3 regions of the Pectobacterium sp. PL64 genome follow, and region 3 is predicted to be linked to each of the others. Evidence: riboswitches for the same ligand, from Rfam matches in the RefSeq annotation. Region 3 holds a riboswitch; each other region holds the start of a gene.

The links. Region 3 has a riboswitch for thiamine pyrophosphate ahead of thiB (thiamine ABC transporter substrate binding subunit). Riboswitches for the same ligand answer to the same signal wherever they lie in the genome.
Region 1: it holds a riboswitch for thiamine pyrophosphate, as region 3 does, so the genes downstream of both, thiM (hydroxyethylthiazole kinase) here and thiB (thiamine ABC transporter substrate binding subunit) in region 3, are expected to answer to the same signal.
Region 2: it holds a riboswitch for thiamine pyrophosphate, as region 3 does, so the genes downstream of both, thiC (phosphomethylpyrimidine synthase ThiC) here and thiB (thiamine ABC transporter substrate binding subunit) in region 3, are expected to answer to the same signal.

What each region holds. Positions count from the first base shown of each region.
Region 1 covers NZ_CP092070.1:3,035,088-3,045,601, reverse strand. Annotated here, with positions in the region: gene HP572_RS13705 (sulfite exporter TauE/SafE family protein) at 1-614, shown strand, start outside; gene HP572_RS13700 (hypothetical protein) at 828-1,646, shown strand; gene HP572_RS13695 (GGDEF domain-containing protein) at 1,706-2,629, opposite strand; gene HP572_RS13690 (NAD(P)-dependent alcohol dehydrogenase) at 2,784-3,803, opposite strand; TPP riboswitch at 3,951-4,047, shown strand; gene thiM (hydroxyethylthiazole kinase) at 4,085-4,879, shown strand; gene thiD (bifunctional hydroxymethylpyrimidine kinase/phosphomethylpyrimidine kinase) at 4,876-5,679, shown strand; gene psiE (phosphate-starvation-inducible protein PsiE) at 5,832-6,239, shown strand; gene yegS (lipid kinase YegS) at 6,268-7,167, opposite strand; gene yegQ (tRNA 5-hydroxyuridine modification protein YegQ) at 7,725-9,086, opposite strand; gene HP572_RS13660 (glutathione S-transferase family protein) at 9,298-10,257, opposite strand; gene HP572_RS13655 (GNAT family N-acetyltransferase) at 10,428-10,514, opposite strand, start outside.
Region 2 covers NZ_CP092070.1:4,775,644-4,786,157, reverse strand. Annotated here, with positions in the region: gene nfi (deoxyribonuclease V) at 1-98, opposite strand, end outside; gene hemE (uroporphyrinogen decarboxylase) at 114-1,178, opposite strand; gene nudC (NAD(+) diphosphatase) at 1,327-2,109, opposite strand; gene HP572_RS21485 (Rsd/AlgQ family anti-sigma factor) at 2,218-2,679, shown strand; TPP riboswitch at 2,802-2,940, shown strand; gene thiC (phosphomethylpyrimidine synthase ThiC) at 3,055-5,049, shown strand; gene thiE (thiamine phosphate synthase) at 5,046-5,687, shown strand; gene HP572_RS21470 (molybdopterin-synthase adenylyltransferase MoeB) at 5,689-6,468, shown strand; gene thiS (sulfur carrier protein ThiS) at 6,465-6,665, shown strand; gene HP572_RS21460 (thiazole synthase) at 6,667-7,449, shown strand; gene thiH (2-iminoacetate synthase ThiH) at 7,449-8,570, shown strand; gene HP572_RS21450 (PLP-dependent aminotransferase family protein) at 8,850-10,286, opposite strand; gene HP572_RS21445 (DUF1127 domain-containing protein) at 10,460-10,514, shown strand, end outside.
Region 3 covers NZ_CP092070.1:3,699,486-3,709,999, forward strand. Annotated here, with positions in the region: partial or broken gene HP572_RS16555 (methyl-accepting chemotaxis protein) at 1-263, opposite strand, end outside; gene HP572_RS16560 (hypothetical protein) at 953-1,180, shown strand; gene HP572_RS16565 (AlpA family transcriptional regulator) at 1,207-1,767, shown strand; gene sgrT (glucose uptake inhibitor SgrT) at 1,951-2,115, opposite strand; gene sgrR (HTH-type transcriptional regulator SgrR) at 2,206-3,864, shown strand; gene HP572_RS16580 (aromatic alcohol reductase) at 3,915-4,844, opposite strand; gene HP572_RS16585 (LysR family transcriptional regulator) at 5,129-6,034, shown strand; TPP riboswitch at 6,209-6,305, shown strand; gene thiB (thiamine ABC transporter substrate binding subunit) at 6,386-7,369, shown strand; gene thiP (thiamine/thiamine pyrophosphate ABC transporter permease ThiP) at 7,345-8,952, shown strand; gene thiQ (thiamine ABC transporter ATP-binding protein ThiQ) at 8,939-9,649, shown strand; gene HP572_RS16605 (family 43 glycosylhydrolase) at 9,654-10,514, opposite strand, start outside.

The DNA.
Region 1 (10,514 bases), 660 kb from region 3:
GAACGGCGCTGGTGATGATCACGCCCAATGTGCTGATCGGTTTTTTGCGTTATCGCCAGCGTAATCGCATCGATACGCGGATTGCGCTGACCATGTGTGTGTTTGCGTCGGTGTCCGCTTATTTTGCTGCACACATTGCCTCGTCGATTGATGTTCATCATCTCCAAAATGCCTTTGCCATCTTCCTGCTGGTGCTGGCGGCGTACTACATGTTTCAGTGGTACAACAAACAGCGTAATCATTCCTCGGACATTGTGTTGTCGACTAAATACCTGCCGCTGCTCGGCGTGGCGAGCGGGTTTATGTCGGGCATTTTTACCGTCGGTGGTGGGTTGGTCGTCGTGCCCGTGCTGGTCACGCTGTTTGCCTTTGCTCAAACGCAGGCGCAGGGCATGGCGCTGATACTCGTGGTGCCGGGCGCACTGGCGGCGCTGCTTTCCTACTCGCAGGCGGGGAACGTTGACTGGAGTATCGGCCTGCCGCTGGCGCTGGGCGGGATCTTCAGCGTGTCGTGGGGTGTCGCTCTGGCGCACAAGATGCCAGTTGCTTACCTGCGCGGCGCGTTTTGTCTGGTACTCGTCGGCGTGGGAATCACCATGCTGGCGGTGAAATAATGCGGTGAGAACGGTGGTTAGCGCTGTTACTCATACTTATTTCTTTAAATAGACAGGTATTCAGCTTAAAGTTTTCAGCGCTTTCTCCGTTGATAGGTAGGAAGTGATGCGGTTAGCGTGAACGACTTCTCTGCGTCCTGACCGCTGCTGGAACGGCCCGAGTGAAGCAGGGCCGCGTCCTCTCTGAAGCACAATCTGAATAAGGCGTGATGTATGAGTCTCGTGAGCTATCTAGGAAAGCAAACTCTCGGTGTACTGGCGGGTTATAAACAGGATGGCGTGGTCATCCATATTTGTGGCGTCTATCCCAATGCGGATAACAGCCTGCGCGTTTTTTTCCCACACGGGCATGAGTTTGCCGTTGGCGATCTGGCAACTATCCACCTTGATAACCGCTCCGGGGTTGATGAATTTGATGCCAATATTCAGGTCTATCGTACTTCTTACAAAGGGCGCGTCATCGTCAGTGACGGAGATTGGGTCGTGCTGGAACCGCGAGAGTGCCAGCTTCTGCACGGTTTCACGCCTGTGCTGGATATTCGCGAACCGGGCTATCAGTTTCCGCAAGATAACCGTCCGTCAAAACCGGTGCCTCTGACGCCGATGTTCGATTTCCCACAGACGGAAAAGCAGGATTTCTCCAATAAGGTCGGTGTACTCATTACTATGGCCGCCGAACAGCCGCATACCACGGTGCTGGCGTTTCTGTCGTCTGTGGATAACGATATTTTCCTGATTACGTTCCCCGAAACTTTTAAATCTCAGCTGCTCAAACGTAATCCACACTGCTTTTTTGCAATGGATGAGCGCAGCCACTATACCTTCGAGCGGGCGATTGAATGGAACTACACCATTATTGAAGGGGAAGCGTTTATTATTGCGCGCGACAATCCACTTTATGAAAAAGTGCGCCATGAATTCGTCACCAAGAACCCGTGGGAAATTGCCTTCTTCACGCGCCCTGACGTCGAGGTTTACCATATTAAAAGCAAACAACTCGTGTGCCCCGGCAATACCCAAGCGATTAGCTAAGCTATAAAGAAAAAATGGGATAGCACAGTGCTATCCCATTTTATATAAGTGGCATCGGGCTACTGCATTTTTTCTTTCGGTTCCAGCGCCCATTCAACCTTGCCTTTACCCGTGCTCTTGGCTTGATACAGCGCGACATCCACGCGTTTCATAAAGTGTTCGGTGGGCTCCTGAGGCTGTTTTTGGCCGGCACCAATACTGACGGAAAGGTAATGCCTGTTTTTAATAATGATTTTGTTCGCGTTTTTTAATACTTCTCTTGCCAGCGCCTCTGCCCGATCCGGTGTTCCGGAATACAGAATAATCGCGAACTCTTCGCCCCCGATTCGGGTCGCCACCACCTCACTGTTATCGAAGCGGGAAAGGATATGGCCGAATTTACTTAATACTTCGTCGCCTTTTATGTGTCCATATTTATCATTGATGACTTTGAAATTATCGATATCGATAATAAATAAATAGGGCGATTTCGCTTCGAGCTTTTTTAATTCATTAATAAAAAATCGGCGATTAGGGAGCTGGGTGAGTTCATCACTGAATGACTGTATTTTGGCTTCGATATACTTATCGTTGATTTTATAGATCAGGTTATACACGCCAAACCCGACGCCAAACATCCCAATAATTCTCAGTAAATCCTCAACGTAATATCCAATGAATTTAGTCTGATAAACAAATTCATCCATAAAGTCAAACGTGGCGGAGCATATCCAGATGTGTAGCCCGAGGCGAATGGATAAAGCCGAAGTATGGTTAAGTGATATTTTACTGGTACACGATAGGATAAAAAAAAGAAAAACCAGTGCGATCGCATCGGTATAAGATCCAGGATTGTTGTGCAACTGCTCCTGAAAATCTCGATGCTCTAAAAACAGGACATTAAATATAACGATCAGCGCTGACGATAACAGGGCGAGCCTTATGGAATAAGACGCCTTTTTATTTTTATCAATGAAATCATAATCATATTGTTTGAAAGGCATCACTCACCTCCTCTTGTATCACCTTTTAATCCTATCATGAAACAGATTGAATAGATTCAGTATTATGCTAACCGGTGGTGTACTCCAGAGAATGACGTAGGGCAGGCTGATGCTGCAAAAAGCAGACGCCTGATGGCTCAGGCGTCTTTACCGATTAAAAATCGGCTTTCAGTACCACGCGGTAGCGGGCTTTGCCGTCACGCACGTGCTGGATGGCATCATTGATTTTCGACATCGGGAACAGTTCCGTCTGCGGTTTCACGTTGGCGCGCGCGGCGAGCTTCATCAAGGAACGCAGCTCATGCGGTGAACCGGTAGAAGAACCGGAAACACTGCGGTCGCCCGCGATAAGGGTGAAGGCTGGAACGCTGAATGGCTTCATCACCGCGCCGACGGTATGGAACTTCCCGTTATAAGCGAGCGCGTTGAAATAGGGCTGCCATTCCAGATCGACGCTCACGGTGTTGATGATGAGATCGAACTGGCCTGCCAGTGCGGTCAGCGCCTGCGGATCGCGGCTATTAACGACCTTATCGGCACCCATCGCCAGCACTTCTTGCTCTTTGGCTGGGTTCGAGCTGAACGCCGTGACTTCACAGCCCATCGCGTGCAGGAGCTTAATTGCGATATGACCCAGGCCACCGATACCGATCACGCCGACGCGGCTAGTTGCGGTGATATGATGCATTAACAGCGGTTTGAACACGGTGATGCCGCCGCACAGCAACGGACCCGCTGATTCGATATCAATGGAGTCAGGAAGCGGAATAGCCCACTGCCAGTTCGCACGGATTTTATCGGCAAAACCGCCTTTATTCAGGATCGTCGGCACGCTGCCTTGCTGACAGTTGGTTTGGCTACCGCTGATACAGGCATCGCAGTGCCCACAGCTGCGTGCTGTCCAGCCAATACCGACACGCTGACCAACCTTTAATCCTTTGTTTTTCGCCGCGTCACCCAGTGCGTGTACACGGCCAATGATTTCATGCCCGGCAACCAGCGGATAGCTCGACATGCCCCATTCGTTATCGATCATCGACAGGTCGGAATGGCACACGCCGCAGTAATCAACCGTGACTTCTACGTCTTCCGCTTGCAGTTCACCCGCATCAAACTCATACAACTCCAGCGCTGCGCCTGCTTCCGGTGCGGCATAACTCTTTATCATCGTCATCACAATTTCCTCAGTATGGGTTTGATTAACCAGTCTAAAGGGTTATGGCGTTTTTCTCTATGTCACAACGTGCCTGTGGTTTTTCATTTTGTGTCGGGTGGGCCGCGCTTGCTTTACGTTACCCACTTACTTATGCTGCAAAGCGTAGTACATGACTCGGGGTGCCCTTCTTTGTGAAGGCTGAGAAATACCCGTACCACCTGATCTGGATAATGCCAGCGTAGGGAAGTCACGGTATGCCCCACCGGTTGCCGCCTTCTTCCACGCCGGTTGGGAGACTTATGAACACGCGACCCGCCGACTTTTCTGCCGCTCAGGCTGCAACATCACTCACTCAATTCCGTTCTGCTTCGCCGCTGGTGCACTGTCTGACCAATGATGTGGTGCAATCTTTTACTGCTAATGTGCTGCTGGCGCTGAATGCATCGCCTGCAATGGTGGTCGATCCCGAAGAAGCTGCGCAGTTCAGCGCGGTGGCCGATGCGCTGCTGATTAATGTCGGAACGCTGGAACGCACGTGCGCTGAGGCGATGCGAGCGGCGGTAAACAGCGCCCATCAGGCGGGGACGCCGTGGGTGCTCGATCCGGTTGCCGTAGGCGGTTTGACCTTTCGGAGTGAATTCTGCCGTGAACTGCTAGCGTGGAAGCCAGCGGCGATTCGCGGTAATGCGTCTGAAATTATGGCGCTGGCGGGCTTAGCCGCACAGGGGCGGGGCGTGGATAGCGCCGATGATTCGCTGGCGGCACTCCCTGCTGCGCGCGAGCTGGCGCGGCAAGTGGGGACGATGGTTGCGGTGACCGGCGTGGTGGATTATGTCACGGACGGCGAGCGAGATATCGCGGTAACTGGCGGCGATAGCATGATGACGCGCGTGGTCGGTACGGGCTGTGCGCTGTCGGCGGTTGTGGCGGGTTTCTGTTCTCTGGAGGGGGATCGCTTATCGCATGTAGCGGCGGCGTGTTATGTCATGGCGCAGGCGGGACAGCAGGCAGCCTCGGTGGCGCAGGGGACGGGGAGTTTTATACCCAACTTCCTCGATAGACTCTATACCCTGCGCGCGGAGGATCTGGCATGAAGCGTATCAATGCGTTGACGATTGCAGGCACCGATCCGAGCGGCGGGGCGGGTATTCAGGCGGATTTAAAAGCCTTTTCCGCGCTGGGCGCTTACGGCACCTCGGTCATTACCGCGCTGGTGGCGCAAAACACGCGCGGCGTGCAGTCCGTCTACCGGATTGAACCGGATTTTGTCGCAGCACAGCTGGATTCCGTGCTGAGCGATGTGCGCATCGACAGCGCCAAGATTGGGATGCTGGCGCAGACCGATATAGTTGAAACCGTTGCCGAACGCCTGCGTCATTACGCGGTGCCTTTCGTGGTGCTGGACACCGTGATGCTGGCGAAAAGTGGCGATCCGCTACTCGCGCCGGAGGCGGTGGAATCGATCCGTCGTGAGCTGCTGCCGCTGGTTTCTCTGATTACGCCTAACCTGCCGGAAGCCGCTGCGCTGTTGAATACCTCACCTGCCGCTAACGAACAGGAAATGCGTGAGCAGGGGGAGGCGCTGCTGGCGATGGGCTGTCAGGCGGTGCTGATGAAAGGCGGTCACCTCAGTGAAGCGGAGAGCCCGGACTGGCTGTTCAGCCGTCAGGCCGAGCCACAGCGTTTTAGTTCTCCGCGCGTGAATACACGCCATACGCACGGCACTGGCTGCACGCTGTCTGCTGCACTGGCGGCGCTGCGACCGCGCCACGATAGCTGGGGCGAGACGGTCAAGGCAGCGAAGGACTATTTACAGCAGGCATTACAGCAGGCCGACACGCTGGAGGTCGGGCACGGCATCGGCCCCGTTCATCACTTCCACCGCTGGTGGTAGCACCATAAGTAAATTGACTTGTACTTCGCGTGACATATTTGCCAGTAATTTCAAATTAAATTAAGCGTATTCGGCATAGACAGTGCGTGATCGTCCGGTTATTTTGCTGTGAATTCTTGGCGTTAATGTGAAATAGGGTGTGGGGATAATATATGGCAGGTTCTGCTCGCAGTGCGATGGCTGCCAAGGCGCTTCAGACGATACTCAATATCGGCCTGCTGGTGCTGGCGATCATTCTGGTGATTTTTTTAGTCAAGGAAACGTTCCATCTGGCGAAGGTGCTGTTGATCTCCAACGAGAAAGATTCCTCCTATCAGCTGATAGAAGGCATTGTGATCTATTTCCTGTATTTTGAGTTCATTGCGCTAATCGTGAAGTATTTCCAGTCCGGCTATCACTTCCCGCTGCGCTACTTTATCTACATCGGCATTACAGCCATCATTCGCCTGATTATTGTCGATCACAAAAGCCCGTCGGATACGCTGGTGTATTCCGCGGCGATCCTGCTGCTGGTGTTTACGCTGTATCTGGCAAACAGTAATCGCCTGAAACGGGAATAGTAGAAACAGGAATAGCTGAAACGCGCCGCTATTCCAGCAGCGAGCATTGGGGCGGCAGCCGACAGTGAATCGCCGCGGGAAGCACCTCGATATGGAAGCGTTTGGCGCTGAACGGCTCGCCGTCCAGATTAAACGTCATATCGTCCGGGGCGGTAATCTCCAGCCACGGCAGGGTAGCGGAAATCATGTTCTGGTTTTCGCTGCCGGTGAACCAGGCTTGCAGCATATTCGGTAGCAGCTCGGTTGCCGACAGTACACTCAGTTCCAGCAGTCCGTCATTGATCAGCGCCTCCGGGCAAAGCTGCTGCCCGCCGCCTGCCTGACGACCATTTCCTACCGCGACAACCAGTGTATCCCCTGACCAGTGAAAATCTGGCCCGCGAATCTCACAGCGTTCGGCTTGCAGCATGTCCATGCGAAAGAGTGCGTGCAGCACGTATGAGGCGCTCCCGAGCGCGGCCTTCATCTTGGCCGGTGTCTCGGTGGTGATACGTGTGGCAAATCCGCCCGTCGCCATGTTGATGAAGTAATGGTTGTCGTTCACCTTGGCGATATCAATGGCGGTGGCGCGGCCTTTGATCGCCAGCGTCAGCGCGTTGTGCATCTCCGTTGGAATCTGACAGCTGGTGGCGAAATCGTTGGCGGTGCCCAGCGGCACAATCCCCAGACACGGACGCACCGCTTCCGGCTGCACCGCTAAGGCTGCGGCGACTTCATTGACGGTGCCGTCGCCGCCAGCGGCGATCACGTTATCCGCGTTAAGTTGAATCGCCTCTTCCACATAGCGTTTAGCATCGCCGTATTCCCAGGTCACGCGCACATGCAGCGTATAGCCGTCCTTGCGTAGCGCATCAATGGCTTCGCGAAGTTCTTCATTACCCGCACTTTTTCCATTCAAAATCAGCAGTGTGATTGGATTTTTTTCCATGTCTTATTTCTCTGGCTGCGATGTTGTTAATACAGAAACGTTGCAGTTAATCATAGACACTAAATTGGTAGGCAGATATCAGAAGAGTCGGTGAATGTACCCGTCATACTTCAAGTTGCATGTGCGTTGGCTGCGCTAAGTCACCCGAATCACTTACCTGAGTAAGCTCATCGGGATGCCTTCTCTTGCCGCCTGCCTGAAACTCGAATTATTTAGGGTATGTTTGCGGTGGGAAAATGGGTGAGTGTAAGAAAAAGAAAAGCCAGCTCAAGGGAGATTGAGCTGGCCAAGGAGGTGGTTCCTAGTAGTATCACTACGCTTATTTTTCGTTCTATGTTTTCTCAGCGACGCAATATTAACCACAAGACCGGCTAATTGATGTGATCTGTTTCTAATATTCGTTAAAAAACCCTGAGCTTTGTAACGATACCTTTGGGTGGTTGACGCGCTTGTTCGTAGTAGGGAAGCGGCAGTGATAGGGGGACATACCGTAAAGGAAAGAGGGGGCTGACGAACGGGGTAGCCGGATGTATGAGACATCCGGCGATATTACCGGTTTATTCTGCGTTAGGATTGCGCGTGGTCGTGCCCGGCAGATTGCGCAGCAGTAGCGCATAATCCAGCGAGACATCGTCCGGCACCGGCAGATAGACGATATGGCCGTTACCCGGTGCGACGTCGGTCGGTTGGCCTTTGGCATTCTGCATGGTGTCGATGGTGAATTGAATATTGCCGTTCGGCGTCATCATCTCCACGCTGTCGCCACAGGAAAATTTGTTCTTCACATTGACTTCCGCCAGCCCATCGCGGCGCACGCCGGTGAATTCACCAACAAACTGCTGACGATCGGAAACGGAATAGCCGTAGTCGTAGTTCTGGTAATCTTCATGCACGTGGCGACGCAGGAAGCCCTCGGTATAACCACGGTGCGCCAGACCTTCCAGCGTTTCCAGCAGCGTCGAATCGAACGGTTTACCGGCTACTGCGTCATCGATAGCGCGACGATAAACCTGTGCGGTACGGGCGCAATAATAGAATGACTTGGTGCGTCCTTCGATTTTCAGCGAATGAACCTGCATTTGCGTCAGGCGTTCAACGTGCTGAATGGCACGCAGATCGCGGGAGTTCATGATGTAGGTGCCGTGCTCGTCTTCAAATGCGCTCATGTACTCGCCGGGACGCAGGTTTTCTTCCAGCATAAAGACTTTGTCGGTCGGTTCGCCGATGCCCAGTGCGGGTTCAACGTTTTTCACCGCGATAGGTTCATGCTGATGGACGATATTCCCGACGTCGTCCTCTTTGCCTTCCTGAACCTTATATTCCCAGCGGCAGGCGTTGGTGCAGGTGCCTTGATTCGGATCGCGTTTGTTGATGTAGCCGGACAGCAGGCAGCGACCGGAATACGCCATGCATAGCGCGCCGTGAACGAAAATCTCCAGTTCCATATCCGGGACGTTCTGGCGGATTTCTGCAATCTCTTCCAGCGACAGTTCGCGGGACAGAATCACACGTGTCAGCCCCATCTGCTGCCAGAATTTCACCGTCGCCCAGTTGACCGCGTTGGCCTGAACGGAAAGGTGAATATCTATCTGTGGGAAGTTTTCCCGCACCAGCATAATCAGGCCCGGATCGGACATGATCAGCGCATCCGGCCCCATTTCGATCACGGGTTGCAGGTCACGCAGGAAGGTTTTCAGTTTGGCATTGTGCGGCGCGATGTTAACGACCACGTAGAATTTCTTGCCCAGCTCATGCGCTTCGTTAATGGCTTGCGCCAGCGTCTGATGGTTGAATTCGTTATTGCGCACGCGCAGGCTGTAGCGGGGTTGACCGGCATAAATCGCGTCTGCGCCATAGGCAAAGGCGTAGCGCATATTTTTCAGCGTACCGGCCGGAGAAAGCAGTTCCGGTTTAAACATGGTATCTCTCGATTCTGATCACAAGTCAGGCTGCTCCACGGCGGGAACAGTAAAGGCGGAGGATTCTAGCGCTAATAGGGGGAAATTGCAGTAGACGACATATGAAATGTGGGGCCTTTGTTTGACGTAAATCAATCGTTTGACGTAAATCAATTTTTTGGCCTAAATAAAGAATGGCCTGCCATTAATAGAGCAGGCCAGATAAGCAGGATTAACGCGTCGCGATACGGGATTTTCCGAACGTTCCGCGATTGTGGTCCTGATATAAATCGACCTGTGGGCCAACCGGTATAATCTGTGTCGGGTTCAGCCAGGCAATGCCGTAATAGCCCGCTTTGATGTGGTCGATATTGACCGTTTCCGCAACGCCTGGCCACTGATACAGCTCACGCAGGTAATTCGACAGATTCGGGTAGTCGGCAATACGTTTGAGGTTACATTTGAACGCGCCGTGATAGGCCACGTCAAAACGTACCAGCGTCACAAACAGACGCCAGTCGGCCTCGGTCAACGTGTCACCGAGCATATAGCGATGGCTGCCCAGATGATTGTCTAACTCATCCAGCGTGGCGAATAGCGTGGTGACGGCACCGTTATAGTGTTCCTGCGTTTTGGCGAACCCGGTTTTATACACGCCGTTGTTGACGTTGTGGTACACGGTTTCGTTCCAGCTGTCGATCTCAGCGCGCAGCTCTGACGGATAGAAATCGAGGTGGTTGTCGGTCAGATCGTTAAATTCGCTGTTCAGCATGCGGATGATGTCCGCCGATTCGTTATTCACGATGCGGCCTTCCACCCGATCCCACAGCACAGGGACCGATACCTTTCCGGTATAGTCCGGCACGCTGGCGGTGTAGAGCTGGTGCAGGTAGTGAATCTCACCCACATGCTCGCCGGCATCCTGCGGGGTGGCAAATTCCCAGCCGTTATCCGCGATACGCGGGTTGGCAACGGAGAGAGAAATGATGTTCTCCAGCCCTTTCAGCTTGCGGAAAATCAGCGTGCGCGACGCCCACGGGCAGAGATAGGAGACAAAAAGCTGGTAACGACCGGCTTCTGGCACCAGCTCGGTTTGCCGAAATTTAGTTTCTTCGCGGTGGAACGCCCCATTTTTGATCTCTTCCGCCGCGACATCGCCGTTAACCCATTTGCCATTCACTAAGCCTGACATCGTTTTTCCCCTTATCCGTTCTGTTGCAGGTGACCCAAGTCCCGCACGCCGTGCGGGGTGATACCCGTTATTATTGTAGGCCTAAAAGAGTAACAGCCTTGGGAAAAGAGAAAATGACAAAATTTTCATTAAGTCAGACAGTATTTTTGACCAGACTGGGAAGGCGTTGACTAACGTTTAGCCGCCAGCAGGCCGTATAGCGCAGAGTCGGATACCTCGCCGTCGACGATCCAACGCTGTTTCAATAGCCCTTCCTG
Region 2 (10,514 bases), 1.1 Mb from region 3:
GCGATAAACGTGGGCTGCTCAAAAGGTAAATCGTCGTGCCGAATCACATCAGAAGCGCGGGCCAACTGTTCAGCCCGCAGCCGTTGTGTATCAATCACATCACCTCCTGTGAATCATGCGTGATAAGGGCGAGACAAGCGATGGACGGCCTCAACAAACACGCCTGCATGCTCCGGCGGCACATCCTGATGAATGCCGTGACCCAGATTGAAAACATGGCCATTGCCTTGTCCAAATCCGGCCAGGATCGATGCCACTTCCTGCTCGATCCGTGCCGGATCGGCATACAACATCGACGGATCCATATTTCCCTGTAGCGCGACTTTATCGCCTACGCGACGGCGTGCGTCGCCGATATCGCTCGTCCAGTCCAGCCCTAACGCATCACAGCCGGTTTCCGCCATCACTTCCAGCCACTGGCCTCCACCTTTGGTGAAGAGCGTCACTGGCACACGGCGGCCTTCGTTCTCGCGCTGTAATCCGTCAACAATCTTATGCATGTAATGCAGGGAGAATTCTTTGTAGTCACGCCCGCTCAGCGCGCCGCCCCAGGTATCGAATACCATCACCGCCTGCGCACCTGCGCGAATCTGCGCGTTGAGGTAAAGAATGACGCTATCCGCCAGCTTATCCAGCAACAGGTGTAGCGTTTTAGGCTCGGCGAACATCATTTTCTTGATGACGGTAAACGCTTTGCTGCTACCGCCTTCAATCATATAGGTCGCCAGCGTCCACGGGCTGCCCGAGAAGCCGATAAGCGGCACTTCCCCAGCGAGATTTTTACGGATCGTCCGCACCGCGTTCATCACATAACCGAGTTCCTGCTCTGGATCGGGAACCGGCAGGTTAACCACATCGGCATGAGACGCGATCGGAGACTGAAAGCGCGGACCTTCCCCTGCTTCAAAATAAAGTCCTAAGCCCATGGCATCAGGGATAGTCAGGATATCGGAGAACAGGATCGCCGCATCCAGCGCATAGCGCCGTAAAGGTTGTAACGTGACTTCACAAGCCAACTCTGCGTTTTTACACAGCGACATAAAATCACCCGCCTGTGCGCGCGTTGCCTTATATTCCGGCAGATAACGCCCCGCCTGACGCATCATCCACACTGGGGTGACATCAACGGGTTGGCGTAATAACGCCCGCAAATAGCGATCGTTTTTCAGATCAGTCATGTTCTTTTCCTTTCAACCTCACGGCGGTTCTACACCGGATAGATGTGATGAAACGGATGCGTTATAAGGCGAGCGCTTTATGAAGCGAATACGCTATGACGCAGGTGCGCGGTGTACGCGAGCCATTCATGACGCCAATACTACCACGTCAGCCTTCGTTCTCGTGATAAGCGCGGCACAGTACCACCGTATCTTCGATAAGCCGACGTGCCACAGTGCCCGGCGGAGGCAACTGCGGGAGTTGGTCATAACGGAACCAGCCTGCGTCACGCAGCTCTTTCGGGTCATGCTTGATTTCGCCACCCGCATAGTCGGCCATAAACGCCATCATCAGTGAATGCGGGAATGGCCAAGGCTGCGAGCTCACATAGCGCAGGTTTTTTATCTGAATTTGGCTCTCTTCCATCACCTCACGCACGACCGTCTGCTCCAGCGTTTCGCCCACTTCGACAAATCCGGCCAGCACGGTGTACATGTTTCCGCGATGCCGATTGTGTTGTGCCAGCAAAATTTCCTCGCCACGGCGAATCGCAACGATGATGCAAGGCGCGATCTGCGGATAATAGCGCTCTTTGCAGTGGTGACATAAGCACGCCAGCTCGGTTTTACTCCGCACCATTTCATGGCCGCAATAACCGCAAAAACGATGAGAGCGATAGAATTCAGCCAGCTGTACGCCGCGCCCCGCGAGTTGGAATAAGCCGACGTCCTGATCGAGCAACTGGCGAACCGATGCCATATCGGAATCCCGCCCCTGACAGACCAGCCAGACAGGCAGTCCTTGCCATTCACCAATTTGGCGAGCCGTTTTCCCCTGCAACGACCACGCCGTAGCCGTTCCGCGCGGTAATTCTCCCTGAGGGAGCCAGATTTGTACCGCATCGCTAACTACCCACCAGCCGGTTTCGTCACCTTTTAGCGTCTGTTCCATATCTTTTTATTGCTCCACTGCCACTTCACTGGCATTTTACATTCAGAGTGATTACATAAGTTTTATAACTGGGATTTCAGTTATTTCTTACCGTTCACGGAGTCAACAATGCTAAACCAGCTACAAAGTCTAACTGAATACGTTGGTGGCAATAATGCGTTAATCGACCAATGGCTACAAGCGCGTAAGCAGCTTCTGGTGGCTTACTATCATCTGGTTGGCATCAAGCCGAATAAGGAAACGCTTTCTCTTCTGGATGAAGAGGCATTGGATAATTTTTGCCAGAATCTGGTGGACTATCTTTCTACCGGCCACTTTCATTTATACGAAAAAATGCTGCATGAAGCCGCGACGCACAGCGAACAAGTATTAGCGCTTTCCACCCAGCTCGACCTCGCCCTGCAAAATAACACGCAGCAAATTATGACGTTTTACGATAGCCATCTGGCGGCAGCCATCGACCACGATAACTGCCTCGAATTCCAGCAGGCACTCTCCCACGTCGGCGAAGCGCTGGAAGAACGTTTTACGTTAGAAGACAGAATGATCCAGCAGGTTTACGACAAATAGTCGTCATTTGACGTTATTTCAGGACATCATCACACATTGTAAAAGCAAAAGCGGCACGCTTTGACATCCGCGTTTTGCCGACATACAGTGTAGGGGTTTTATTGGCCCGTTTAAGAGACGGGCATATCTTGTCGGAGTGCCTAGCGTGCTCGTGTTTCGTTTATGACGAAATTTATGAGCGCACAGGCTGAGACCGTTAATTCGGGATCCGCGGAACCTGATCGGGTTAATACCTGCGAAGGGAACAAGAGTAATGCACCTCATTGAGCCCAAGGCTGTGTATTCCCACATACCTGCTCTGACGCTCAATATCATTATTACTCCCTCCGGGCTCCAGACAAGCAATCTTCCCTTTACGTCTTACAGGAACTTGCTATGTCTACAGAACCATTGTCTAAAGAACCGTTATCTGTAAACCCATTGTCTACAGAAGCACAGCTACCCACAGCATCCAAATCGGGTCGCCGTGAACAGCGTGCCGCCGCCCAGCAGTTTATTGAAACCTTACAGGGAACCGCCTTTCCCAATTCCAAACGCATTTACCTTACGGGCTCACGTGATGATATCCACGTACCGATGCGAGAAATTCAGCTCAGCCCGACACTACTCGGCGGCAGTAAAGACAACCCCCAATACGAGCCCAATGAGCCAATCCCGGTTTACGATACGTCAGGGCCTTATGGCGATCCCGCTGCGCAACCCGATGTCCGAGTTGGGCTAGCGAAGCTGCGCACCAGTTGGATTGCAGAACGTCACGACACCGAGGCGCTATCTGGCGTCAGCTCCGATTTCACCCAGCAGCGTCTGGCGGATGCGGGTCTGGATCATCTGCGCTTCGAGCACTTGCCACGACCTTTACGTGCCAAAGCGGGCAAACGCGTTACTCAACTTCACTATGCGCGACAGGGCGTGATTACCCCCGAAATGGAATTTATCGCCATTCGCGAAAATATGGGACGCGAGCGTATTCGCACTGACGTGCTACGCCAGCAGCATCCGGGCCAAAGTTTCGGAGCTCTCCTGCCGGAGAACATCACGCCGGAATTTGTCCGTCAGGAAGTGGCCGCCGGCCGCGCCATTATCCCTTCCAACATCAACCACCCAGAATCAGAGCCGATGATTATCGGCCGCAATTTTCTGGTGAAGGTTAACGCCAATATCGGCAACTCCGCCGTGACCTCCTCCATCGAAGAAGAGGTGGAAAAGCTGGTCTGGTCTACCCGCTGGGGTGCAGATACGGTGATGGATCTCTCCACTGGTCGCTATATTCACGAAACCCGCGAGTGGATTCTGCGTAACAGCCCCGTGCCAATCGGGACGGTACCGATTTATCAGGCGCTGGAGAAAGTGAACGGCGTGGCGGAAAACCTGAACTGGGAAATGTTCCGCGATACGCTGCTGGAGCAGGCGGAACAGGGCGTGGACTACTTCACCATCCACGCTGGCGTGCTGTTACGCTACGTACCGATGACCGCTAAACGCCTGACCGGCATCGTCTCACGCGGCGGCTCCATTATGGCGAAGTGGTGCCTGTCGCATCACAAAGAGAGCTTCCTGTACGAACACTTCCGTGAGATTTGTGAAATTTGTGCCGCTTACGACGTCGCGCTGTCGCTGGGTGACGGCTTACGCCCCGGCTCCATTCAGGATGCCAACGACGAAGCCCAGTTTGCCGAACTGCATACGCTGGGCGAGCTGACTAAAATCGCCTGGGAATACGACGTTCAGGTGATGATCGAAGGCCCCGGCCACGTTCCGATGCAGATGATCCGCCGCAACATGACCGAAGAGCTGGAGCACTGCCATGAAGCGCCGTTCTATACGCTCGGCCCACTCACCACCGATATCGCACCGGGTTATGATCACTTCACCTCCGGCATCGGTGCAGCCATGATCGGCTGGTTCGGTTGCGCGATGCTCTGCTACGTGACGCCGAAGGAACATCTTGGCTTGCCGAACAAAGAAGACGTTAAACAGGGGCTGATTACCTACAAGATCGCCGCTCACGCCGCCGATCTGGCAAAAGGCCACCCCGGCGCGCAGATCCGCGATAACGCCATGTCAAAAGCGCGTTTCGAATTCCGCTGGGAAGACCAGTTCAATCTGGCGCTCGATCCCCAAACCGCTCGCGCCTACCACGATGAAACCCTGCCGCAAGAATCCGGTAAAGTCGCCCACTTCTGTTCCATGTGCGGCCCCAAATTCTGCTCGATGAAAATCTCACAGGAAGTACGCGACTACGCGGCGAAACAGGAAGCGGAAGCCAAACCGATTGAAGTCGGTATGGAGCAGATGTCGCAAGAATTCCGCTCACGCGGCAGCGAGCTTTATCACAGCGCCACCAGCCTGCAAACCGAGGTAAGCAAATGACGGACTCGACGCCTTTTGCCCCAACGGCACAGCGGCTGGGGCTTTATCCCGTCGTCGATAGCGTGGAATGGATCGAGCGACTACTCGGCGTCGGGGTGAAAACGATCCAGCTCCGGATCAAAGGTCGGTCAGATGAACAAGCAGAAGCCGAGGTGATCCAGGCGATCGCCTTGGGTCGCCGCTATCAGGCGCAGCTTTTCATCAATGACTATTGGAAATTAGCCGTAAAACATCAGGCGCACGGCGTACATCTGGGTCAGGAAGATCTGGATACCGCCGATCTGATCGCGATTAAACAAGCTGGCCTGCGTTTAGGCGTCTCCACGCACGACGATCGTGAGCTGGCGCGCGCGGTGGCGATCAGCCCGTCCTACATCGCGCTGGGGCATATTTTCCCTACGCAAACCAAAGACATGCCATCAGCGCCGCAGGGGCTCGCTGAACTGACGCGCCACATCACCAATCTGCAAGACCGTTTTCCCACCGTGGCGATTGGCGGTATCAGCATCGATAGCGTCCCTGCGGTGCTAAAAACGGGCGTCGGCAGCATTGCCGTCGTCAGCGCCATTACGCAGGCACCAGACTGGCGGCAAGCAACGGCAACGTTGCTCAGGATGATTGAAGGGCGGGAGGCATAATATGGCAACGCATCACCACTCTACGCCAGCCGGACTGAGCGATAGCGAGTTCATGCGCTACAGCCGTCAACTCATGCTGGAAGATATTGGCCCGGACGGTCAGGATAAGCTCAAAGCCGCACGCGTTCTGCTGGTCGGACTGGGTGGGCTGGGCGCGCCCGCGTCGCTCTATCTGGCTGCCGCAGGGGTCGGCACGCTGCTGCTTGCCGACGATGACACACTGCATATCAGCAACCTGCAACGTCAGATTCTGTATCGCACCAGCGATACCGACAAGCCCAAAGCCGTGCTGGCCCAGCGTCAGCTACAGGCGTTAAACCCGAACTCAGAAGCGATTGCGATTACCGAGAGGCTCAGCAGCGACGCGTTACGCCATGCCGTCAGCCGCGTCGATCTGGTGCTGGATTGCAGCGATAACATGACCACTCGCCATGAGGTTAACGCCGCCTGCTTTCGCGCAGGTAAGCCGCTCATCAGTGGGAGCGCCGTCGGCTTCAGCGGCCAGCTCGCCGTCTTCACGCCGCCTTATCACGCTGGCTGCTACACCTGCCTGTACCCTGATACGACCGAACCACAACGCAACTGCCGTACCGCAGGCGTGCTGGGTCCGGTGGTCGGCGTAATTGGCACACTCCAGGCGCTGGAAGCGATCAAACTGCTGGCTGGTATGCCATCCGCGTTGGACGGCAAGCTGAGAATGTTCAATGGCAAACAGCAGAGTTGGAACACGCTTCAACTAACCCGCGCGCCCCATTGCCCGGTATGCGGGGGAGCAGTATGAGAATCACGCTGAATGATGAGCCCTTTGAATTCCCAGAGGCTATCACGGTTAAGGCGCTGCTGAGCCAGATCAATCGGCTCCAGCCTGGTACAGCGTTGGCCATCAACCAGACCATTATCCCGCACGCCACCTGGTCACAGCATCAGGTGCAGGACGGTGATGATATTTTGCTTTTTCAGGCCATCGCGGGAGGATGACATGCTGCACATTGCCGATACGACATTTACTTCACGGCTACTGACCGGCACCGGGAAATTCGCCACGCCAGAACTGATGCTGGCAGCGCTTGAGGCTTCCGGCTCTCAGTTGGTTACCATGGCGATGAAACGCGTTGACCTGAACGGCGGCAACGATGCCATTCTTGCCCCGCTACGCCAGCTCGGTATTAAGCTGCTGCCGAATACGTCGGGTGCCAAAACCGCAGACGAAGCCATTTTTGCAGCCCGACTGGCGCGTGAAGCGCTGGGCACTCGCTGGCTGAAACTGGAAATTCATCCCGATGTGAAATACCTGCTGCCCGACCCTATCGAAACCCTGAAGGCCGCCGAACAGCTGGTAAAAGAGGGATTCACGGTACTGCCCTACTGCGGTGCCGACCCGGTACTATGCAAACGGCTGGAAGAAGTCGGCTGCGCGGCGGTGATGCCGCTGGGCGCACCGATCGGCTCCAATCAGGGACTGCAAACGCGTGACTTTCTCCGCATCATCATCGAACAGGCGCGCGTTCCGGTGATTGTCGATGCGGGTATTGGCGCACCCAGCCATGCGGCTGATGCGCTGGAAATGGGAGCCGATGCCGTTCTGGTCAACACGGCCATCGCCGTTGCTCGCGATCCCGTGGCGATGGCGCACGCATTTCGGCTGGCAGTCGATGCCGGAGGGCTTGCTCGTCAAGCCGGGCTGGGAAGTAAGCAGTTTGTCGCCAGCGCCACCAGCCCGCTCACCGGTTTTCTTCATCGGCAAACAGAAGGGACAAGGTGATGAACGTCGATTTCCAAACCGTCTGGGAACAGCTCGACTGGGATGACCTGACGCTGCGCATCAACGGTAAAACCGCACGCGATGTTGAACGAGCGCTTGCTGCCCCACACCTGACGCGTGACGATTTTATGGCGCTCATTTCACCTGCCGCCAGTACCTATCTGGAACCGCTAGCTCAGCGGGCGCAACAGCTTACCCGACAGCGTTTCGGCAATACGGTAAGCTTCTATGTCCCGCTGTACCTGTCCAACCTGTGCTCCAACGACTGTACCTACTGCGGCTTTTCGATGAGTAACCACATCAAGCGAAAAACGCTGGATGAAGCAGAAATCCTGCGTGAATGCGCCGCTATCAAGGAACTGGGGTTTGAACACCTGTTGCTCGTGACTGGCGAACATCAGCGTAAAGTAGGCATGGATTATTTTCGTCGCGTCTTTCCGCTGATCCGACCGCTCTTCAGTTCGCTGATGATTGAAGTTCAGCCCTTGTCGCAGGACGAGTACGCCGAATTAAAAGCACTGGGTCTGGATGGCGTGATGGTCTATCAGGAAACCTATCATCCGGCGACCTACCAGTTGCACCATCTCAAAGGACAAAAGCAAGATTTCCACTGGCGACTCGCCACGCCGGATCGATTAGGTCGTGCGGGGATCGACAAGATCGGGCTGGGCGCCTTAATCGGCCTGTCCAATAGCTGGCGCACCGACTGCTACATGGTGGCAGAACACCTGCTGCACTTACAACAACACTACTGGCAAAGCCGGTATTCTATCTCGTTCCCGCGTCTGCGCCCCTGTGCGGGCGGCATTGAACCGGCGTCACTCATGGATGAAGCGCAGCTCATGCAGGTGATTTGCGCATTCCGGTTGCTGTCGCCGGATATTGAGCTGTCGCTATCCACACGTGAGTCGCCTTTCTTCCGCGATCATGCCATTCCTATCGCAATTAACAACGTCAGCGCATTTTCCAAAACCCAGCCGGGTGGCTACGCCGACGACCATCCAGAACTGGAACAGTTTTCACCGCATGACTCGCGGCGCCCTGAAGACGTGGCGCAGGCCATCATACGTGCAGGTCTCCAACCCGTGTGGAAAGACTGGGACGGTTATTTAGGCCGGTAGTTACCGAACAGATAAGACAGCGATACGCTTGATTTGGGACGCGACTCGCAAGCCGAAATGAGAATTACACGGAAGACAATATTCTCAGGATAACGCCGCGCAACATGACATTCGGCCTATCGTCACGGCATTCGCTGAGTAATACAGTAGCGTCGTTGGCAAGCCTGAGCATGATTACGGAGCTTGCTGGCCAGAGCCGTTTGCTACTTATCGGCTCTGCACATCAACCCGCCGATACGGGACTTATCCTTACCCGTATCGGCCCTTCCTTAACAATAATCAGGTTACGTTCTGGTCAGGAAACGTGTGCATCATCTTCGCGATTTCACTACCCACGATGCGCAGCCCTTCCCTCATCTCTTCCGTGAAGCGATTGGCATAATTGAGCCGAAGACAATTACGGTATTTTCCCGAGGCGGAGAAGAGCGAACCCGCCGCTATCTGTATGCCCGCTTTTCTGACCTCGCGGCTGAGTTTGAGCGAATCAAAATATTCAGGCAGCTCAATCCACATCAGAAAGCCACCTTGCGGGCGACTCACACAAATATTGGACGGAAAATACTCACGAACCCAGCAGGTAAACGTATCCAGATTAGCTTTGTACTGAGCACGCATACGGCGTAGATGAGGCTGATAGTGTCCGCTACGAATAAATTCTGCCACGGCTAACTGGGGCTGTACCACCGTCGATCCCGTGCTGATGTATTTTGTATGGATCACGCGTTCCAGATAGCGCCCCGGGGCGATCCAGCCGACGCGCAAACCGGGTGCCAGATTCTTTGAAAACGAACTGCACAACAGTACACGTCCGTCTTCATCAAATGATTTTATCGCGCGGGGACGCGGATATTCATAAGCCAGCTCGCCATAGGCATCATCTTCAATAATCGCGATATCAAAATGCTGCGCTAGCGTCACCAGCGATTTCTTGCGGGCGTCAGGCATGATGAAGCCAAGCGGATTGTTACAGCTTGGCACCAGAAGCACGGCTTTGATCGGCCACTGATCCAACGCCAGTCTTAACGCTTCAAGACTGATCCCCGTTACTGAATCGGTTGGGATCTCGATCGCTTTGATATCCAGCCCACGGAGGATCTGCATTGTGCCCGGAAAAGCCGGTGACTCAACGGCTACGATGTCGCCGGGTTGGCAAACGGCGCGGACAGCGACAAATAGAGCTTCCTGACATCCGGTCGTGACCACAATATCATCTTGGGTGAGCTGGCAGCCGCAGTCGACGGTAAGACGGGCAATCTGCTCACGCAGCGCAGGCACGCCATATACGCTGTCATATTGTAAGATCCGAGGATCCTGATATTGGCAGAGGCGAGCCATCTCTTTCCACAGTGGTTTGATGGTCGGCTGGCTTACATCCGGCATTCCGCTGCCAAATTTCAACACGTTGGTTTCCAGACGCACATTCACCAACTCCAGCACCGATTCCCACTGCGTGATCTCAACCGGACGTTGAGCAGGACGAGTCAGCGCGGGTACGGGCGGCGTTGCCTTACGCGGCGTGACAAAATATCCCGAACGCGGCTGCGGCATAATCAACTGCCGGGTTTCCAGCAGATGGTAGGCTTGCTGGACGGTACTGATGCTCACACCATGTTCTGTACTCAGCGCCCGCACAGAAGGCAGGCGTTCTCCGCTTTGGTACAACCCTTGTTCGATCCGCTGTTCTAACAGCCCAGCCAGGTGTTGATAACGCGTCATCAGTATCATTCCCTATCAAGATTCGCAGCAGTAACCAGTACAGATTCACATAAAAATCACCATTCAGATGCAATATCACACAATCTGTATGCTAAAAAAATGGATTTTTTGAGTCTGTATTGAAAATACCTTTCGCCTCATCATAGCGATCATTCACTGGCGAGGGGGAAAATATGGAATTTCATGAGAATCGATCACAAAAACCGTTCCGCGAGTCACCGTTTTGGC
Region 3 (10,514 bases):
TCATACGCGCCGCACGCATATGATTAGCACTATCAACAAGTTCCATTCGAACATTCAATTCCAGTGTCGAACTATTTAACGACTGTTCAGCCTGCTTAAGAAAATAGGAACGATGTGGAAACTGCCAAGGCAAAAAGAAGTAAAACACCAGAAAAAACAATGACGAAAAGAGGCGTCAGTTTAATGTTGTGCACGCCAGGGGCAGCGTGCCAGGGTTCTGGCTTTTCGTAAATCGCTATTGACTGATAAGGAACATCGCTCATTTTTACATCCGTCGAGTTATTCAAAAAATTGCTGTGAAGTAAATTGCTGGTAAGCAAGAAAAAATAAAACGCCGCTACATGTTACATAATATTTAAAGAATGTGACAATGTGCGTTAAACACAAGATAAAAAACAGTGGGCTATAAAAAATAATTTATCCATAGGACCGCCATCACAAAAAAATCGCCTATAATTTCAACGAAAATAGTTTCCTAAAAAAACAATTTATAATGAAAATCATTACACTAAATTAGTGAATTATTTTAGTCATTATTCTTACACTAATATTAATTATAAGAGAAAAAATAGATTAACGGAGTCATTCTTTTTTATTGAGAATAAACACGTTTGAACATTCAACATTACTGACTGATTCACTATTTCGTCATCCTGAATATAAAAGCATCACGTTACGACACGCTCAGGTTAGCATTCACCGATGATCCCCATGTTGTGCCACGTTGTCGCCCATCAGAACCGATGGAATAGCCCGATGTAAGCATGCCCGGTACCTTTCCCTCAGGGCATGCTTCCTTTCCAATCTTCTTCTTCGATTTGCTTTTGCGACGCTGCGCGCAGGCCGATCACGCCGTTTAAAGGTCAGCTAAATAAGCAGGTATATTTCATTCTCGATCAACACCAGCGTTGACAATAGTCAACACATGAATTTACCATGACCCTATATAGCGATGAAAAAACATCCAAACAAGTATATTCAGGCAGCCATTGAATACGCGTTAGCGCAGGGCTGGCATTTTTATCCCAGCAACGGGCACGCATTTGGCAGGCTTATCTGCAGCACGCCGGATCACAGTATCCATATGATGAGTATTTGGTCCACGCCATCAGTCCCAGAAAATCACGCAAAGCAAATCCGCCGCAACGTCGATAGCTGTCAGGCAATACTGAAACAATAGAAGACACACGGCTTACCGAGGAATTTATGACGATGTATCACTTTTCTCTCACGCTATCGGGCGTTTCCGCAGACACCGCAGGACTGGAGGATGCGCTTTTTACCAGCGGCTGCGACGATGCCTTGATCTGCTTCTATGGCAGCGCTGTCTATCTCGAATTTGATCGAGAAAGCCCTAGCTTTTCTAAAGCTGTCATTAGCGCTATTCATGATATTGAATCCGCGAGCATCAAAGCCAAAGTCCACTCCGTCGATGCAGCCTGGGTTGGGATCAGTGACATCGCCGCTTTATCTGCGCTGTCACGTCAGGCTATTGCGCTTCTCAAAGATGGGAAACGTGGTGCGGGGGATTTCCCCTCTCCGGTCCAGCGCTTACGCGGTACATCGCCGCTATGGGAGTGGAGCGATGTCGCCGACTGGCTGGCCAAACAAAAAAAAATACCCCAGGAATTAGCCGATAACGCCAGGGAGCTTGCCACGATTAATCTGGCCTTACAGATACGCAATGCACGCCAGCAGGACGAATTGGCACGTTATTGTGCACTGCTCAGCGAAGGCAAACCATTACGTGAACAAATCATCCCGTGAACAGTGCCACAGGTATCCCCTTGCTCTGCAAACCACTCCCGATAATCAAAAGCTAGCGGCAGGTAAACACCATAAAAAAAGCCAGCGAAAAATTCGCTGGCTGGTGAAACATCACCATTACTCAGAATACATTGTTTTATTCAGAATAAATTGTCTTACTCAGAATAAATTGTTTCGTACTACCTAGAGCCAATGACGGTACTCGTCGTCAGACATGTCTTTCAGGTGCCACTGCGTCGCCTGCTGCAATAATGCAATGCGCTGTTGGGTAGACATCCACCGAAACCACTTCGCTTTACAGGTCGATAAGTAGGTTCGATAGAACTGATACAAACTGGAAATCGCCATAAGCCACCTCCTCTCTTTCCTTGTTGCAAAGTATCGACGTAATATAGGGAAAGATAAATTGATGACTTTAGTGCAGGGAGTTCCTCTTTTATGTCTTCCCCTCGATTGCAACAACAGTTCATCCGCCTGTGGCAACACTTCCAGGGGCAAACCACCGACACCACGCTGCAAGAGTTGACCGGGGTGTTGAACTGCTCACGCCGCCATATCCGCTCATTACTGAACGCGATGCAGCAGGAAGGTTGGCTCGTCTGGCAGGCCGAAGCAGGAAGAGGAAAGCGCTCGCAGCTATCGTTTGTGTATACCGGATTAGCGCTACAGCAGCAGCGTGCCGAGGATCTGCTGGAGCAGGATCGCATTGAGCAGCTAGTGCAGTTGGTGGGTGACAAAGAAGCGGTACGCCAGATGTTGCTTGCCCATCTTGGACGGAGTTTCCGGCAGGGAAAGCATATTCTGCGCATCCTCTATTACCGCCCCTTACGCAACCTACAGCCCGGTTCGGCGCTGCGGCGTTCGGAAATGCACATTGCGCGGCAAATTTTTAGTGGGCTGACCAATATAAATGAGGAAAATGGGGAAATAAAACCCGATCTTGCTCATCATTGGCAAATGCTGGCACCGCTGCACTGGCGTTTTTATCTGCGTCCGGCCATTCGCTTCCATCACGGTCGCGAGCTCACGATGGATGATGTCATCACCTCCCTCAAGCGCCTCACCGCATGGCCGCTGTTTTCGCACCTTGAAACCATCACATCACCGATGCCGTTCGTGATTGATATCCGGCTGAGCCGCCCGGATAACTGGCTGCCGTGGCTTTTGGGCAGCGTGCACGCCATGATTTTGCCGCAGGAATGGCAAACGCTACCCGATTTCGCTCAACACCCGATTGGCACCGGCCCTTACACCGTGGTACGCAATAACAGCAACCAGCTAAAAATCCGCGCCTTCGATGATTATTTTGGCTATCGGGCACTGATTGATGAAGTCAACATCTGGGTACTGCCGGACGAACCGGAGGAAATGCCGGTCTCCGTCCAATTCCAGTCTGATGATTCTCGCCATGAACAGTTGGAAAGCCGGATGGAAGAAGGCTGCTATTTCCTGCTGTTCGATAAACGTTCACCGCTTGCTAAATGCCCACAGGTTCGCCGCTGGCTCTGGCAGGTCTTTAACCCGATTTCGCTACTCAGCCATGCCGACACCAGCCACCAGCGCGACTGGTCCCCCGCTTACAGCCTGTTGCCACGCTGGCATCATCACCATCCAGACGAACGCCAACCTATTCCCGCAGGGCTGACGCAGGTGACGCTGACCTTTTATCATGAGCACCCTGAGTACCGGATATTAAGCGAAATCATGCGTGCGCTGCTGGCGGAACACGGCGTCACGCTGCATATCCAGACGGTCAGCTACGAAGACTGGTATCAGGGCAATGCCGAAAGTGATATCTGGTTTAGCAGCGTGAACTGCTATTTACCGCTCGAGTTCTCCCTGTTCGCGATGCTCTACGAACTTCCGCTGGTGCAGCACTGTCTGGATGACGATCTGCATGCGGATGCACAGCAATGGCGCAGTCACTTGCTGCCGATGGCGGAATGGTGTGAAAAGTTGATCGGTAGCGGCCAGGTGCACCCTCTTCTTCATCACTGGCTACAGCTTCAGGGTCAGCGCAGTATGCGCGGCGTCAGGATGAATATGCTGGGCTGGTTTGATTTTAAATCCGCCTGGTTTGCGCCGCCGGAACGCTGACTGTACCTGAAAAAGTGCGGGGCAAAGTGAATCGCGCCGCACTCTTCTGTCTATTTTTGCACATGCATTCGTAAGAAATGCTCGACGTCGACCGTCTCGTAACCATTACGTTCGTTGAAGGTGCCGGATTTGTCCCACCACATTCCCTCACCCAACGCAAACGCTGCACGATAGCGGGCCATTACGTCATCCGGAGCAGTTTTCAAATCCGCCCGCAATTTATCCAGAGTCCATACGGTCCTCTTAAATGCCTTCCCCGTGACCCGTTCGACAATATCGGCAAGTTGCCCGTATGAGATCGTGTCACCTGCCACGTAAACAACCTCATTAGCCAATCGTGGTTCAGCCAGCAATATTTCAGTCGTCAGCCAGCCAATGTCCTCGGGGATCGTCACTGTCACTTTGGTATCCCAACTTCCCAAGCCATGAAGGGTTCCACGTTCCAGATCCACCACGTCGAAGGCTGGCTCAAACAGGAAACTCGTGAACATGCCAGTCGAAACAATCACCCATTCGGTACTCAGTTGGCTACGTAGCAGCTGCCTCACGTCGTACTGTTCATCAAAAACCGGATGGCCGCTGTTTCGGCCCACAACGTCATAATCAACACCGAATTGCCAAGGGAAATAACGCACAACGTTGGCAGCCAACACCGCTCTGGTTATTTTCATCTGAGTGCCCGGCCCTGCCACAAATCCCGAACAATTCAATACCGTCTTATAATTCCTGAAAAGCGCTGTCAGGGCGTGTTCATCAGAAGCCAGGTCGAAGCCCATAACGTCAATGCCTAGTGCGCGGAGTTCAGCCAGCTTTGCCCTATCCTGCACCGAAGGATCGTTAATAGTATCCGGTGAAACGAGCGCCGTGACCGACAACTCCAAGGCTCGCGCACGCGGGGCGAGAGCACGTAGGACCGCCATACCGAGCTGTCCTGCACCAAGCACAAGAATGTCCTTCAGCACCGATCCGCTGTTATTCATTTTTTAACTCCTTCGAAATTTCAAATTATCTACATCATAGGGATGAGCGAATTTTCCCCATGCATTCAGTTTGCCAATATGTCCCTGAGCTGATAACTCTTGTAAAAAATCAGGACACCCAAAGATCGAGCGTTATGTTATACAAGAATGCGCGCATGATAAGATTCAGCCACATCACTTCATAATTTGAAAAAATCAAACAATTAAGTGATGTAGCCGCTGACACGATAGGTACGCCATATACGCGTCTTATGAAGTTTCATAACAAAATGAGGAGACATCGTATGGATCGGTTTCAGGCCATGGAAATATTCATGCGAGTGGTCGATGCGGGTAGTTTCAAAAAAGCGGCGGAAACCATGCATGTTTTACCCTCCACCGTAACCCGCAGCATTAAGGAACTCGAATCACATCTGGGGGCTCGGTTACTCAACCGAACAACACGAGCGCTCAGCATTACGGATGTTGGCCTGCGCTATTACGACAGTTGCAAAGCGATCTTGCATGATGTGCACGCCGCAGAAAGCGTAACGGCACAGCAAAAGGAAGAACTGCATGGAACGATCAGAATCGGGGCGACATCTTCTCTGGTCAAAAATTTCCTTATCCCCACGCTGCCCGACTTCTTTGAACGTCATCCCGGAATAAAGTTGGACTTCCACTTGGGTGATGCCACCGTGGATATCGTCCAGCAGGGTATCGATTGTGTCATCAGAACCGGAGAACCGCCGTTATCGCGACTGGTCGCACGGCGACTCGGTGCGTTCCAGTGGTATATTTGCGCGTCTCCACGCTATCTAGAGAAGCATGGTTACCCTACAACGTTAGACTCGCTCAAAGAGCACACCGCAGTAGGATATACCCACAGCCGGACAGGACATTCAGCTCGCTGGGATTTTCACGATGGATCGCGCACCGTAGCGATTCCAATAACAGCACAGATCAGCGTCAATGACACTGATGCCTATGTTGCCGCTGGTGTAGCCGGTTTGGGGCTAATACGCATTGCCAGCTATATGGTGCCCCAGCAACTTGCTGATGGACATCTTGTCAGGCTACTTCCTGATATCAGTGCCCCGCTTGAACCTCTTTTCATTCTCTACCCACAAAGCCGCCACCTCTCGCCTGCGATCCGCGCCTTTATTGACTGGTGTACTGCGCGGATCGGGAAAGAGGCCGTTAAATGGTAAATGACCACAAATAGGACACAAAAGCCGTCACGTTAAGCGAAGTTGTGAGCATGCGGCTGTTACACCGCAGTATCTGAGCGAGCCAATAGGGCGGGTTTGATTTTAAATCCGCCTAGTTTGCGCCGCCGGAACGCTGAGAGCCTTTCGCTGCCCGACTTAACCCTTTACAATGTGCCGTTCTCAACGGGGTGCGGAAAATTTTTCGCTGAGAAGATACCCGTCGAACCTGATCCGGTTAATACCGGCGAAGGGATTTGAGAGTGCTGCTTATTGCTGCCTCAAAGTCCTTTGCCACCCTATGATTCTCAGGAGTGCAAAGTGTTAAATCAATTATTACCGCGTTCAGCCACCGTGCTGAAAACCAGCCTGTCTTGCCTGCTACTGCTCTCAGCTTCGGCTTTCGCCAAACCTGCGTTGACCGTTTATACCTATGACTCATTCGCTTCCGAGTGGGGTCCAGGCCCTGTCATCAAGACCGCGTTTGAAAAAGAGTGCGAGTGCGAGCTGAACTTCGTCGCGCTGGAAGATGGTGCTTCGCTGCTGAACCGTCTGCGTATGGAAGGCAAGAACAGCAAAGCGGATATCATTCTGGGACTGGACAACAATCTGTTGCAAGCAGCGGAGCAAACCGGCCTGTTTGCGCCACACAATCTGGACACCCGCGCCGTTACGGTACCGGGCGGCTGGAGCAATAAAACGTTCGTTCCTTATGACTACGGCTATTTCGCGTTTGTGTATAACAAAAACACGCTAAAGAACCCGCCGAAAAGCCTGCATGAGCTGGTGGACAGCAACGAACCGTGGAAAGTGATCTATCAGGATCCACGTACCAGCACGCCGGGACTGGGCCTGCTGATGTGGATGCAGAAAGTGTACGGCGACGATGCGCCGCAAGCCTGGCAGAAGCTGGCGAAAAAAACCGTCACCGTCACCAAAGGCTGGAGCGAAGCCTACGGTCTGTTCCTGAAAGGGGAAGCGGATCTGGTGCTGAGCTACACCACGTCGCCGGCCTATCACATCATTGAAGAGAAGAAAGACAACTACGCGGCAGCGACCTTCAGCGAAGGGCACTATCTGCAAATTGAAGTCGCCGGACAGCTGGCTTCCAGCAAAAATCCCGAGCTGGCAAAACGTTTTATGCAGTTCATCCTGAGCCCAACCTTCCAGCAGGCGATCCCTACCACGAACTGGATGTATCCGGCAGTTAAAACTGATCTGCCAGCAGGCTTCGCGACGCTCGCGGTGCCGGAAAAAGCCATGCAGTTCAGCGCACAGGAAGTAGCCGATCAAAGGACGCAGTGGATTCAGGCATGGCAACGCGCCGTCAGCCACTGATCGGCGGACGTCTGTGGCCAGGGCTACTGGCCACAACGCTGTTAATTTCCGTTGCCGCACTGGCTTTCGGTGCCCTGTGGCTACAGGCACCTGAAAGCCAGTGGCGCACGCTATGGCATGACAGCTATCTCTGGCATGTCATTCGGTTTACCTTCTGGCAGGCTTTTCTTTCTGCGCTGTTCTCTACCGTTCCGGCCATTTTTCTCGCCAGAGCGCTGTATCGACGACGCTTTCCTGGCCATCGCTGGCTGCTGCGCCTATGCGCGATGACGCTGGTGCTGCCCGTGCTGGTGGCCGTGTTTGGCCTGCTCAGCGTTTACGGTCGCCAAGGCTGGCTGGCCTCTGCGCTGGGCTGGTTTGACCTGAAATACACATTTTCGCCCTATGGGTTGCAGGGCATCCTGCTAGCGCACGTCTTCTTTAATCTGCCGCTGGCAACCCGATTGCTGTTGCAGTCGTTAGAAGGCATCGCTACTGAGCAACGTCAGTTGGCCGCGAATCTGGGTATGAACAGCTGGCAGCATTTACGCCTGCTGGAATGGCCCGCCCTGCGCCGACAGATCTTACCCACTGGCGCGCTGATTTTTATGCTCTGCTTCGCCAGCTTTGCCACAGTGCTGTCGCTGGGCGGCGGCCCGCAGGCAACCACGATTGAGCTAGCTATCTATCAGGCATTAAGCTTTGATTACGATCCGGGGCGCGCGGCGCTGCTGGCGTTAATTCAGATGGTTTGCTGTCTTGGTTTGGTACTGCTGAGCCAGCGACTGGGGCGCATTCTGCCCGTCGGCAGCACACAGCAGCTTGCCTGGCGCAACCCGCAGGATAGCGTCTTAAGCCGCCTCACCGATGGCCTGCTGATTGGTGCGCTGTTGCTGCTGGTCGTCCCTCCTTTGCTGGCCGTGGTGGTGGATGGCGTGAACCGCTCTCTGGTTACCGTGCTGCAACAGCCTGTGCTCTGGCAAACGTTGTTTACCTCGCTGCGCATTGCCTTAGGCGCGGGGCTGCTGTGTCTGGTACTGACCATGATGCTGCTCTGGAGCAGCCGCGAGCTCAAGTTACGCCAGAAGCCGCTCTACGGGCAGTTGATGAACCTGAGCGGTATGCTCATCCTCGCCATGCCCGGGATTGTGCTGGCAACCGGCTTTTTCCTGCTGCTGAATAACAGCATCGGGCTACCGCAGTCCCCTTACGCGCTGGTGGTGTTCACCAACGCGCTGATGGCAATCCCGTACGCGATCAAAGTGCTGGAAAACCCAATGCTGGACGTTGCCGAGCGTTACAACCGACTCTGCACATCGCTGGACATTCGCGGCTGGCAGCGGCTGAAGCTGATTGAACTCGCCGCGCTGAAACAACCGCTGGCGCAGGCGTTGGCCTTTGCCTGCGTGCTGTCGATCGGTGACTTCGGCGTTATCGCGCTGTTCGGCAATGAGCAGTTCCGCACGCTGCCGTTCTATCTGTACCAGCAAATTGGTTCCTATCGCAGCGCCGACGGCGCAGTCACGGCGCTGCTGTTAATGCTGCTGTGCTTTATGTTATTTACCCTGATTGAGAAACTGGCAGGCCGTCATGATCGCGCTTGAGAAATTGACCTACTTTTATCAGCACTTGCCCATGCGTTTTGATTTTCACGTCAAACCGGGCGAACGCATCGCCATCCTCGGCCCCAGCGGCGCAGGGAAAAGTACGCTGCTAAATCTGGTGGCGGGCTTCCTGATGGCGGACAGCGGTGAATTACGACTTAACGGCGAATCTCACCGCGAGACGCCTCCCGCTAAACGACCGGTTTCGATTCTGTTTCAGGAAAATAACCTGTTTCCTCATCTGACGATCGGGCAAAACATCGCGCTGGGGCTTCATCCCGGCCTGCGCCTCAGTGCAGAACAGCGTGAAACACTACGGCAGATCGCCGACCGGGTTGGTCTGACGGATCTTCTGGATCGTCTACCGTCGCAGGTTTCCGGCGGGCAGCGCCAGCGCGCGGCATTGGCACGCTGTCTGGTGCGTCACCAGCCCATTCTGTTGCTGGATGAACCGTTTTCGGCGCTCGATCCTGCACTGCGTCAAGAGATGCTCGATCTGGTTGAAAGCGTGTGTCAGGAGCGTGAGTTCACGCTGTTGATGGTGTCCCACAATCTGGATGATGCTATGCGGATCGCGAAGCGTACGGTGCTGATCGTGGACGGGCAGATTTATTATGATGGGCCGACTCAGGCGTTACAGGATGGCAGCGCCGAGGCAGCCACCATCCTGGGAATTTCACGTCCGTCTTCGGATTGAGAAATTAAGGCAAAGCCTGATAGCGCAGGTTGCTGAACGTCACGTCTCCCTCGCCCGAAGCATACAAGGCAGGCCGCAAACTGAGGAAATCATACGCGACGTTGTGATGGTAGCCGGATACTTCCATCTGCACCGGGTATTTCTTCCACGGCTCCTGATCCGAGGTTCGGGTGTAGAACGTCACAATATGGCGATCGTTTTTCATCCGAATCTGCACCTCATTGCCCGTAATATGCGGCAATTTCTTCTCCGCCCTTTCCAGCCCGTAGCGATGCATGACGGTGCCATCCTGATTAAACGACAGCCCGACGTACAGCTTCGCGTTGTAGAACAGCAGTAAACCCGCCTGCGCGCCGGGAGCAAAGTTCGCCGTCACTTCAATCTGGTAAGCCTGATCGCCGGGGATCATCGTCAGTGGCGCGCTGTCTTTCGGCGACGTGCCTTTTGCCTTCAGATGCAACTTGCCGTCGCTCAGCGTAACCCGCTTTAGCTCTTCCGCATTGGCACGGTAGAAATGCCAGCGTGCCGGAAATTTCTCGTCGGTAAAGCTATCAGACCAGCCAATGCCGTGAGGCACCGCCTCGCCACCTTCCGGTTTGCGAATCGGTTTGCCGGTATCGAATCCGGCGGACGTAAACCAGCCGTCATCGCCCCAGACAATCGGCTCCAGCATCGCCTGCCGCCCCAGCGTCATAAAGCCGTTTTCATAGCCGTGATACACCATGTACCAGTTTTTATCCGGTCCTTCGATCAGCGTCGCATGGCCGCGCGACCACCACTTCTCTGAACGATCCTGCGTGCGGATAATCGGGTTATGCGGTGAATTTTCCCACGGTCCGTTGATTGATTTGGAGCGCGCAGCAAT